One region of the Martinezella sp. CNPSo 3959 genome, then DNA from elsewhere that is predicted to be linked to it. Evidence: predicted binding sites of a transcription regulator. Region 1 holds the regulator's gene; the other holds the start of a gene.
What was found. The regulator LexA, encoded in region 1, represses DNA repair genes until DNA is damaged. The targets are predictions, from matches to a motif close to TGTTCNNNNTGTGTTCNG.

Region 1 (5,965 bases):
CGCCATCGCGAAGCTCGACGGCTTCATGTGCGCCGGTCGACGCACCCGACGGAACCGCCGCGCGGCCCAAGCTGCCGTCTTCGAGGTAGACATCGACTTCAACGGTCGGATTGCCACGGCTGTCGAGAATCTCGCGGGCGATAATGTCGGTGATTGCGGTCATGATAGCTCCCTGCTCGCTGGTTTATAAATCGATTTAAATCGTCTTAATCGAAGGCGCGGAAATTTCAATGGCGATCCGCGCCGCGATTTGGCACTCCTACAGGCCCGTAACGCAAGTTCATGTCAGCCTGTTGAATGCCGGCTACGTTTCAGGCCTTGGCGATAGCGTCGAAGGCCAGCAGCTTTTCCAGAAGCCGCGGCATATCCTTCAGATAGACCATGTTCGGGCCATCGGACGGTGCATTGTCCGGGTCCTCATGTGTCTCGACAAAAACACCGGCGACGCCGACAGCGACCGCGGCGCGTGCCAGCGTCTCGACGAACCGGCGATCGCCGCCGGTCGAACCGCCCTGCCCGCCTGGCTGCTGCACGGAATGGGTCGCGTCGAAGATGACGGGCGCGCCCATCGCCGCCATGATCGGCAGCGAGCGCATATCCGAGACCAGCGTATTATAGCCAAAGGAGGCGCCGCGCTCGCAAAGAAGAATATTCGGATTGCCGCTTTCGTTCAGCTTGGCAAGCACGTTCTTCATATCCCATGGCGCCAGGAACTGGCCTTTCTTGACGTTGACCACGCGGCCAGTCTTGGCAGCGGCAACCAGAAGGTCTGTCTGGCGCGACAGGAAGGCCGGGATCTGCAGGATATCGACCGTCTTGGCAACGATGGCGCACTGCTCTTCCGTGTGGATGTCGGTCAGGACGGGAAAGCCATATTCCTTCTTGAGGTCGGCAAAAATTTCCAAGGCCTTCTCCAGGCCGATGCCGCGCTTGCCCGACAGCGATGTGCGGTTCGCCTTGTCGAAGGAGGACTTGTAGATAAGGCCGATGCCGAGCTTGCCGCAGAGTTCCTTCAGCACGCCGGCAATCATAAAGGCATGATCGCGGCTTTCCATCTGACAGGGGCCGGCGATCAGCGACAGCTTTGCAGTATTGGAAAAAAGGACCTTGGAGGCACCCTCGCCGACGGTGACTTCGGAATTTGTGCTCATTTTGTCTCCTCAAAGGCGAACAATGCGCCCTGACCGGGCGCCAACCTCGCCAATAGACGATTGTTCTTACGCGTATAGGTGACGCCGTTAGCAGTGAAATGCGACGATGTCACGGAAAGATCGCGTGTTTTGAAAAGGATTGCCCGCGCCCTGAGCCCCGGATCAGTCGTGCGAACAGGCAGATCATAGAACGCCTCCATGCCTTCCGGCGTCAAAATCTCCAGATCGGCGTTGGCCGCCTTGATGGTCAAGCCGAAGGAATGCTCCGTTATTTGCGGGCTGCCGACAACGTCTTCGAAGAAGCGGCGATAGACGGCCGGTTGCGGCGCGCAAAGCGCTACCCGCGCAATGCCGGTCACGCCGTTCTCGTGACGCTCAAGCACGCTGCGGTCAGCCGGCAGCGGATTGATGCGCTGACAGCAGAAGGCGAGAAAGTCTGGCGCGCGCAGATCAGCGGCAAAGGCGAGACGAAAGCCGGCCGTGGTTTCCGTTCCGTCCGGCATCTTCATCGGACGGGAAAAATCCAGCATTCGCCCAGCGGAAATCGCCGCCGCGTTGAAGCGCTCGTCATCCGCCACCGCATCATCCGTGCCGAACACCACGGCCGAAAAACCATCTTCCCCCACCCGGAAACGATAAGCCTGATCGCGCGCGACGAAAACATTGCCGTCCAAAATGCTCTTCTCGCACTGCTCCGGAGATGCCACGCTCAGGGGTTCGAGATAGGTTTTATCGGCAAAGAAGACGCAGGCGTTCTGCGTGCCAAAGGGATGACGCGCATCCGGAGCCACCGTGAAACCGAGCTTGCCGAGGCGTTCGCGCGCCAGAGCGATATTGACGGTCGGCAGCACGAGATGATCCAGCGGGTGCGGTGACGAAATCATGGTTCCTCCTATCTGCCTTTGGCAGCAGATTTGCGCCCTTCCCCCGCGTAATTCAAGATAGGAGCATGGAACACTCAACGCACAGGGACAGGACCGAAAGCAATCTCACAAACGTGATTGCTGATTCTTACCGTCAACGCGTGTGGCCAATGACGTCCAATATGGATCCGCTTCTTGAATACGCCGACCGAGCAGCAAAGCCCGAGAACGGAAATGGCGATATTTTCTATATTTTTCAAATGGTTGCGGCCTATATAACGTCTCAACATCCTAAGCCGACCCATTCGTAAGTCGTAATTATTTAACTGACACTACAAGGCTTTACCGAAATTTAAGCACTTGCGGAACACATATGGAACATATAGTGTCCGTTCTGGATTTGTTTCACGGCTTTTCTTGATTCTGGGGTTCCAAGACGATGTTGACGCGCAAGCAGCAGGAACTGCTTCTCTTCATTCACGAACGCATGAAGGAATCCGGTGTTCCGCCGTCCTTCGACGAGATGAAGGATGCATTGGATTTGGCATCCAAATCCGGTATCCATCGTCTGATCACGGCGCTGGAGGAGCGCGGCTTTATCCGCCGGCTGCCGAACAGGGCCAGGGCTCTCGAAGTCATCAAGCTCCCGGATGCTTATAATCCCAGCCTTCAGCCGCGTCGCGGCTTTTCGCCGAGCGTCATCGAGGGCAGCCTCGGCAAGCCGCAGCCCGTTGCCCCGCCCGCTCCGTCGAAGGTGGCAAATGACGATCACAACGGCTCGGCGTCCGTACCGGTGATGGGTCGCATCGCAGCCGGCGTTCCGATCTCGGCCATCCAGAACAATACGCACGACATTACCGTTCCCGCCGACATGCTCGGCTCCGGCGAACATTATGCGCTTGAAGTTCGAGGGGATTCGATGATCGACGCCGGAATTTTCGACGGCGATACGGTCATTATCCGCAATTCGACCACGGCCAATCCCGGCGATATCGTCGTTGCACTCGTCGACGATGAAGAAGCTACCTTGAAGCGCTTCCGTCGCAAGGGTGCCTCCATCGCGCTGGAAGCCGCGAACCCAGCCTATGAAACCCGCATCTTCGGGCCAGATCGCGTCAAGGTTCAGGGCAAGCTCGTCGGCCTTATTCGTCGCTATCACTGACCGGTGAATTGTCCGGGACTGGCGGCGCCTTTGCAATTGGCGCGTCGAATTTGCCGGTGCGCCAATCATAGGTTCGATGCCTGGTCCATGGGCGCTGCGGGTTATTGAATGCGGCGGATATAATGGGTGTGTCTGAGGTAAGCACCATTTCAATGGAGCCGGTTTTGCGCAATGTCGCACCGGTTATGAGCGTTGCTCCGGAACGGCAATGATCCAGCCGCAGCCGGATTGGCGTCACGACAATGCTCCCGGTGTCGCAAGCCGCGGGCAGATAGGCCGCGTTCTCGATGGTGACCAATATCGCGCCGTTTTCGAGCATGGCGACACACCATGCTCCCTTCTGACAGGCAAAGCTGCCTTGCATGGTGCGGTCCAAAGCTTCTTCCATTGCGGTGCGGACCGCCTTCTCCTCCTCGTTACTTAGTCGCTTGTGCCGATCCGTCTTGCTGATCTGCGGAAGCCGGCTATCGGTCGGAAGCATGGTCGGCGGTTGATGTTCGGCTGCGACCAGTGCTTTTTGCCATTGCTCGAAGATGAAGGCCTGCGGTCTCTCGCGATTGGTGGCGAGGATATCATCCTGGCGCAAGGCAACCAGAATACCATCTTCCGAGATCATCAGATCCGGCTTCGGCACACCAGAGCCGAACGCGGCCACACCGACAGATGACAGCAGCAGCAACAGGCCCAGATGGCGAAGCCGGGTCCGCAACATGCTCATGATCAGGAAGCCGGCGATGAAAGTCGGCATCAGCCAGCTGGGCTGGCGGCCGAAAGTGATATCACCTCCCCACCCAGCCACCGTTTTTGCAATAGCGATCACAAGCTCCAGTCCCTCTCCGGTGACTTTCCAGAACGGTCCATCGATTCCGAAAGGCATCAGCAGCATCGCCATCATACCGAAGGGCATGACGATGAAAGAGACGACGGGCATGGCCGCAAGGTTGGCAGCAAGTCCATATGTCGCCAACCGGTGAAAGTGCTCGATCGAGAAGATGGCCGTCGACGCACCGCCGATGAACGAGGTCGACATCACGCCTCCAAAGAAGCGTGTGACGAACAGTAGCGGACTTAACAGACGGATGCGCGGCAGGATGTTTTCGCGATGCCGCCGTCGTTTCCAGAGCGAATAGCCTGATACCAGCGCCAGCGTTGCGGCGTAAGACATCTGGAAACTCGGACCGAGTACCTGAGACGGTGACAAGACCAGGATGACGATGGCTGAGAGCGCCACATTGCGCAAGCTGATGGATGGCCTGTCGAAAAGCACGGCCACCAGCATGATCGCCATCATGATGAAGGCGCGCTCGGCGGAGACGCCGAATCCGGAAATGAGGTAATAGGCCGTTACCGTTAGAAGCGCGCCGAAGGCTGCGAACTTCTTCGTCGGCCAGGCCTGGACGACACCGGGAAACAGGCTGAACAAATAGCGCAGACCGACATAGAAGATGCCGGCCGACAGCGCCATGTTGAGGCCGGAAATTGCAATGATGTGGGTCAGGCCGGCAATTCTCAGGGCTTCGGTCGTATCCTTCGAGATCGCACGTCGCTCATCGGTGACAAGTGCTGCTGCAAAGGCGCCGGTGTCTCCAGGCAAGGTTTGCCTGATGCGGTCGCCGATGCTGTTGCGCAGGCCAGCGAGCCAGATATCGGCCGCATCCAGTAACGAGCCGGCAGCATCGTCACCGGATGGCGACAATAATTCCGGCGTTCCGTAGGCAAAGCCATTCGCGCCGATGCCGTTGAAATAAGAGCTGAAAGCGAAATCGTTAAGACCCGTCAATGCCGGTCCGGCCGGAGGTGTCAGGCGCGCCCTGCCCCGGATCCGATCCCCCAGATCGAACGACTCCGCCTGCTTGCGCACGAAGACCGTAACCCGCTGGGGTGCGCGGCGGATAGAGGGTTTTTCCGTCGCCTCGACGCGGACGACATAGCGCCAGCGCCCATTGTCATAGGATTCCCGTCGCTCGATCTGCCCGGTCACGGTCGTCGTCACGGCCGAGTCGAGCATGACGGTGGAAACCCGCCAACTTTCCCACTGGGCCAGCGCCATGCCCAGGCAGATGAGCATACCGGCGAAAAGTGTGTGATGAAGCAGCCTGCCCGCATCGCGCTTTAGCAAAAAACCCAAAGCAAACAGAACGAGGCCTGCGAGAAACGCCTGCGGAGGCGGATCGATTTGCGCCTCGAACCAGATAATCGCACCCAAACCCATATAGATCGGTGCGAAAAGAACAGCACGGCCATGGGCCGCCTCCTCCGCAATCAAGCCGAGGACAGCGGTTCCAAGGCGCTTCGGAACACGCAGCAAACGCGACGTCAGCGGCGCCTGATCCTGTGTTCGTTCCCATTGTCGCGCTTTGGCGCTAGGGGTAATCGCGGTGGAAAAGGCGCGAGGTTGCGGAGACGCGGTGACGTCCCTGCTCTCTTCCTGCTGGTCGGATGCCTCCAAATTAGGCACTCGCTGACTGCCCCCGCGCCAAATTACAGCTTCTGCGCGATTTGTGCCGTCACCACACAGTGAATTCAACTGAAATCGGCGGGAACAAAGCTCAATTGGGCCGGTTTCCCGGCGTAGCATACGAAAGGGCGCTTCTGCAGTGCCCAAAAGTTGATACTGCATTGCACAATTCAGCGTTAGGATAACTTGGCATTAGGCTCTGGATCATATAGCTAGTCGGTAGTCGCTTAACCTTTTGGCGCTTTTTATGGCGTCAATCCCGCCAAATCTTGGAGGATCAGCATGACGGAACAAAGCGCGAAACTAACTTGGGGTGAAAAGACGGTGGACC
Region 2 (5,965 bases), on a different contig from region 1:
CGGCTCTGCGGCGACTTCTGCAACGGCAACAGGCTCGGCAGCTACGGCAACTTCCGTCTCAGCAGGTGCCTCGGCGGGAGCGGTTGTTTCCGGCGAAACGGCTTCTACTTCCTTAGCCGGCTCGTCAGTCGCAGTGTCGGCGTCATCATGATCGGCTTTTTCGGCTGTGGCGTCCCCTGCCGGTGCGGCGGGCGCCGCAGCCGCATCCTGCTGAGCGAGGAAGGCCGTAGCCTCCTCCGCCTTCACCGCATCGGCACGATAGCCGAGACCCTTCAGAATTTCTTCCATGTCCTCGAGCGTCGCGCCGAGAATGGAGAGCATCGCGGTCGTCGTCGTGAAACGACGGCCATCATAAGCGCCGTCAGGGCGCGAAGCCTGGCCGGGCTTCCACTGCAGCAGCGGACGGATGAGGTCCGCCAGGCGCTCGAGGATGTCGATGCGCACCGCACGCTTGCCGAGGAACCGGAAGCCGGCAAGCTTGTAGAATGTGCGCTCATAGCCCGGATCGGTGACGACCGAGGTACGGCCAGCGGCCAGAACCGGGATCAGATCGCCATAGCCCGGTTTGTCCAGGCCATCGTTCTTCAGCGCCCAGAGGAGCGTGATGAGCTCGGCCGGAGCCGGCTTCAGCAGGGCGGGCACGAAAATATGGTACGCGCCGAAACGAACGCCGTAGCGGCGCATCGAGGCACGCCCGTCCTGATCCAGCGATTTCACTTCTTCCGTGACGTCACGGCGGAACAGAACGCCGAGATTCTCCACCAGCTGGAAAGCCAGCCCCTTGGCAAGGCCCTGCAGATCTTCGGCACGCTGGAGATCGTCCAGCGGCTTCAGGATCGTGCTGATATGATGGTTCACGAAACGCTCGATACGGGCGGCGACATGATCGCGCGCATTGCCGGTCAGCTGTTCGTCGGCCAGCAGGATGACGCGCGGACGCATGACATGATCGCTGCCTGACAGGCGCGCGACGGGGTCGCCGAGCCAGCGCACGAGGCCATCGGCACTGATCGCGAGATCGCCGTTGCCGGCCGCATGCAGACGTGCGGCACGTGCCTCGAACTCCAGCCCGAGCGCCTTCTGCGAGGCGGTCTGGACAGCCTTGGCATCCGGCCCCTCGGTCCCTGCGATAGGCGTGAACCGGAATCCGGTCAACTGTCCCACATGATGCCCCTCTACGAAGACATCTCCATTCACACTGATTTCAGCTTCCAGCATCGCATTCTCTCTCAGGCGCTTCATGAGCACAGATGTCCTGCGATCAACAAAGCGTTTCGTCAACCTCTCATGTAACGCGTCGGACAATCGATCTTCGATTTCCCGCGTCTTTTCTTGCCAGTGTGTCGGATCGGCAAGCCAGCCGGGCCGGTTCGACACATAGGTCCAAGTCCTTATCTGCGCGATTCGCGCCGAAAGCGTGTCGATCTCGCCATCCGTCCGATCGGCGCGATGCACCTGTTCGGCCAGGAAGTCCTCTTTCACCGTGCCATAGCGCACGAGATCAGAAAAGAGGGTGGCGATGAGATCAGCATGCTGGGCAGGCGTGATGCGCCGATAGTCGGGAAGCGCACAGGCCTCCCACAATTTCTCAACCCGAGCCGGGTTGCTGGCAAGATCGACTATCTCCAGATCGCGTGACAGATATTCCAATGCCTGCTGGTCTACCGCAGGCAGCGCCCGCGTCAAGCCCTGCACGCGAGGCGCGTCTTCCAAACTGCTACGCAACGCCGCGATCGAAGCGAAATCCAGTTCTTTGGTGCGCCATTGCAGCACCTTGACCATGTCGAATTCGTGTCCCTCGATCCGGCGCACGAGTTCGTCGTCGAAAGGATCGACCTGTCCCGTCACCCCGAAGGTGCCGTCCTTGAGATGGCGGCCGGCGCGACCTGCGATCTGACCGAGCTCGGCCGGATTGAGATTGCGGAATTGATAGCCGTCGAACTTGCGGTCCTGCGCAAAAGCGACGTGATCCACATCGAGGTTGAGCCCCATGCCGATCGCATCGGTCGCAACCAGATATTCGACATCGCCGGCCTGATAGAGAGCCACCTGCGCATTGCGGGTACGCGGGCTGAGCGCCCCGAGGACGACGGCAGCGCCACCGCGCTGGCGGCGGATAAGCTCAGCGATCGCATAAACCTCGTCGGCGGAAAAGGCGACGATGGCCGTGCGCTGCGGCAGCCGCGTGATCTTCTTCTGCCCGGCGTAGAAAAGATGCGATAGCCTCGGCCGTTCGAGGACGGTAATTCCAGGCAGAAGTTGTTCAAGGATCGGCCGCATCGTGCCGGCGCCGAGCAGCAGGGTTTCATCGCGGCCGCGCAGATGCAGAAGGCGGTCGGTAAAAATATGTCCGCGCTCCAGATCGCCGGCAAGCTGCACTTCATCGATCGCAACGAAGGAGGCGCGCGTCTGGCGCGGCATGGCCTCCACCGTGCAGACCGAATAGCGCGCATTGGGCGGCGATATCTTTTCCTCTCCGGTCACCAGCGCGACATTGTGCGCGCCGACCTTCTCGACGACGCGCGTATACACCTCACGGGCAAGCAGCCGCAGCGGCAGGCCGATCACGCCGCTGCCGTGTGCCACCATGCGCTCGATGGCATAATGGGTCTTGCCGGTATTGGTCGGTCCGAGCACTGCGGTCACGCCGCGTCCGCTCAGGATCATGGGCTGCGAAGTCTGAGTCATAGGTCCGTGCATAGGCGAGAAACAGCCGTCTTCCGATCAGCCAGTTCCTCCTGGAGGAAACGAACAGATGACGACCATATGTGACAAAGGCAAGACCCGAATGAAAAAACAGATGCGGCAACATTCGATTTCATATTTGAGCGCCTCAACCATAAGCTACATTTACGTTGCATCCCATGCGAGTCCGGGCGATTCCGGAACAGCTTGAGAACGAATCGGAGACGAATCGCTGACTCCGTCATGTTCCTTATTTGTTCACGACTACATATGGATTTCAATGAAGATTCCCACCAAATGCTGAATCTCGTTTACACGGCTTTCCGCAGGAAAAAGGAGTCAAGCGGAGAATCCTCAGCCAGAGAAATTTCGCGCCGCGCCATCGTTAACAATCTGTAAATAATAAAGTTTCGCATGAATCAGCGGACGACATCAACATCCAGGCCAAAGCCGGAACGAATCGGCGACGAATCGCAGATTCCAAGCAATTCTGTTTTTGTTCTCCACAATATCTAGCGTTTTCCCGGCAGGGACATACCGGACTCTGAATGGTTGAGATGCGAATCCGAGCCGAATCTGCGATTGCGGTTCGTCTTTTGACGAGCGCAGCTATAATGAATCGACAAATGCACGCAAAAGATGCAATCGTTAACACAACGATCAAAGCCCGGAACGAATCGGTGACGAATCGCGGATATCAGCGGGTATCGCATTTGTTCACGGCTACATGTTGTATTTCGCCGGAGCAGCATCGCGACATAGAGGTCAGCTTGAATGGCAATGCTGTTGCGGAGCTCGCTGCGAATTAACGAATCCGCCCACGGACACACCACCTGGACGATATTTGCCGGCGGCGCATCCTTGTATTCGGCATGTCGGCAAACGCTCGGCCGTTAACCAAAGTTCAAATGCAGAACGAATCGCCGACGAATCACGGACATCCGGTCTTTCCCGTTTCGTTCACCACAACCCATTGTATTTTAACGGTATTTTAACCATACAAATGAATTTGCTGCCGCGCCTGCAACCGTCACCCGATGCAATCTTTTTTAAGGGTTTGCTAAGCATCCCAACTGCTGCGCGCGTGCATTTTTATTTCTTAGCCGGAACAATTGTCGCGCATGCAAGTTTCTATGAGCAGAATTGAGGAATTCGTCCATTCACTGGAACAGTTTCGAGTGGGAAAGCTGGAAGGTTAACGCCATATCGAACAGCGATAACGGCGGGATATTCGAGCCGGACGGACATGGAGGAGACATATCATGCTTGGTACGGTATTGCTTGTCATACTGATTCTGCTGCTGGTTGGCGCACTTCCCAGCTGGGGTTACAGCCGGTCTTGGGGGTATGGCCCATCGGGTGGTCTCGGGCTTGTTCTCGTCATTGTCCTCATTCTGTTGTTAATGGGGCGCATCTGATCCGCCGACATTGTTCTAACCTCGCAACATCAGGGAGCTAACACCATGAAGAAGATTATCGTCGCGATCGCCCTCGTCGGCGCATTGGCGTCGTGCACGGCAACGGAAAAAGGTACGGCGATCGGCGCCGGTACCGGCGCGCTGATCGGTGGCGTCGCCACCCACAGCTGGGGCGGCGCCGCTGTCGGCGCGGTCGCTGGCGGCGTAGTCGGCAACCTCATCGGACGTTCGGAAGATCGTCGCGGCTACTGCATCTACCGCGACCGCTATGGTCACCGTTACGAGGCTCGCTGCCGCTAAGGCATTGCCTGACCGGTCGCCACCGGCGACCGGTCAGGATTCGCTCTCGGTACAAATTCAGGGAGCGGCAGTTCCCTCAACAAAATCTTCTTCCCGCGCCGTCGGTCACGGCGAGGCGGCAGTGTTTTGAGAAAGGAACGGCATCATGGCCGCAATCATCGCAAGCAGTGCAGCACTCGTGCTTACCGGCACCACTTTTTACGCGCTCGTAAGCGCGGCGAGAGCTCGAGACAGGGAGAAGCGGCAGGTCGCCCTTGAGGCCGTCATCCTGGAATTCAAGCCACGACATGGGCAGCAGGCCTCAACAAGAGGATGATTGCTGGCTGAGCTCAGTAATTCCGTTCGTAATGCGCTATACAGGCTGAAGCGGCTCGTCGCCTTGAACCGCTTCTTTTGTTACCCTTGCGCAGCTCCCAGCGGAAAACTGGCCGGCGCTTTTCCTGAATTGCCTAGACGAAGAGCTGGCCGCCATTGGCAGATATGGTCGATCCGGTAATGAAACCGGCATCGTCGCTGGCCAGGAAGACGGCGATGCGAGCGATTTCCTCGGGTTCGCCGAGGCGCCCCACGGGAATCTGCGGAACGATGCGCTCGTTCAGCACTTTCTCTGGAACCGCCAGCACCATCTCCGTGCCGATATAGCCGGGGCAAATCGCGTTGACCGTAATATTCTTGGCAGCACCTTCCTGCGCAAGAGCCTTGGTGAAGCCGAGATCGCCTGCCTTGGCCGCGGAGTAGTTCGCCTGCCCCATCTGCCCCTTCTGACCATTGATGGACGAGATATTGATGACGCGGCCGAAGCTGCGGTCGCGCATGCCCTGCCAGACGTGGTGCGTCATGTTGAAGAGGCCGGTAAGATTGGTATTGATGACCTCGTGCCATTGCTGCGGCGTCATCTTGTGGAACATGGCGTCGCGAGTGATGCCGGCATTGTTGACCAGAATGTCGACATGACCGAGATCATGCTCGATCTTGGCGATGCCCTTGCCGCAGGCCTCGTAGTCGGTGACATCCCACTTGTGAACGGAAATGCCGGTCACATCATGGAAGGCCCGGGCCTTCTCATCATTGCCGGCATAGGTTGCGGCCACCTTATAGCCCGCATTGTGCAGTGCCATCGAAATGGCAGCTCCGATGCCGCGCGTACCCCCGGTTACCAATGCCACTCTGCTCATGTGCCACTCCCCTTTTTTGTTGCAGAGGCGGGACGCCCGAAGGTCGGGTCGCCCGCTCGCTTTCACCACTTCTTCTGGAAATTCCCTTCAAGACGCCTTAGAGCATGATGCCGAAAAGTGTCATGCGGTTTTCGGGCGACATCATGCTCTATTTCTTTGATTCTAGAGCGCCTCGAAGCACATGGCGACACCCATGCCGCCGCCGATGCAAAGCGTGGCAAGTCCCTTGCGGGCACCGCGGCGCCTCATCTCGAACAGCAGCGTATTGAGGACGCGAGCACCCGAAGCACCGATCGGATGGCCGATGGCAATCGCGCCGCCATTGACATTGACGATCGACGTATCCCAGCCGAGATCCTTGTTGACGGCGCAGGCCTGGGCAGCAAA

Region 2: the regulator LexA is predicted to act here: its motif matches at 2,930-2,947, upstream of AC13RE_RS16045 (helicase-related protein).

The regions. Positions count from the first base shown of each region.
Region 1 covers NZ_JBXSOV010000001.1:168,806-174,770, reverse strand. The annotation lists gene eno (phosphopyruvate hydratase) at 1-163, opposite strand, end outside; gene kdsA (3-deoxy-8-phosphooctulonate synthase) at 312-1,151, opposite strand; gene AC13RE_RS00925 (VOC family protein) at 1,148-2,035, opposite strand; gene lexA (transcriptional repressor LexA) at 2,454-3,176, shown strand; gene AC13RE_RS00915 (ComEC/Rec2 family competence protein) at 3,157-5,625, opposite strand; gene gltA (citrate synthase) at 5,917-5,965, shown strand, end outside.
Region 2 covers NZ_JBXSOV010000006.1:208,156-214,120, forward strand. The annotation lists gene AC13RE_RS16045 (helicase-related protein) at 1-2,688, opposite strand, end outside; gene AC13RE_RS16050 (DUF3309 family protein) at 3,948-4,103, shown strand; gene AC13RE_RS16055 (YMGG-like glycine zipper-containing protein) at 4,149-4,403, shown strand; gene phbB (acetoacetyl-CoA reductase) at 4,853-5,578, opposite strand; gene AC13RE_RS16065 (acetyl-CoA C-acetyltransferase) at 5,741-5,965, opposite strand, start outside.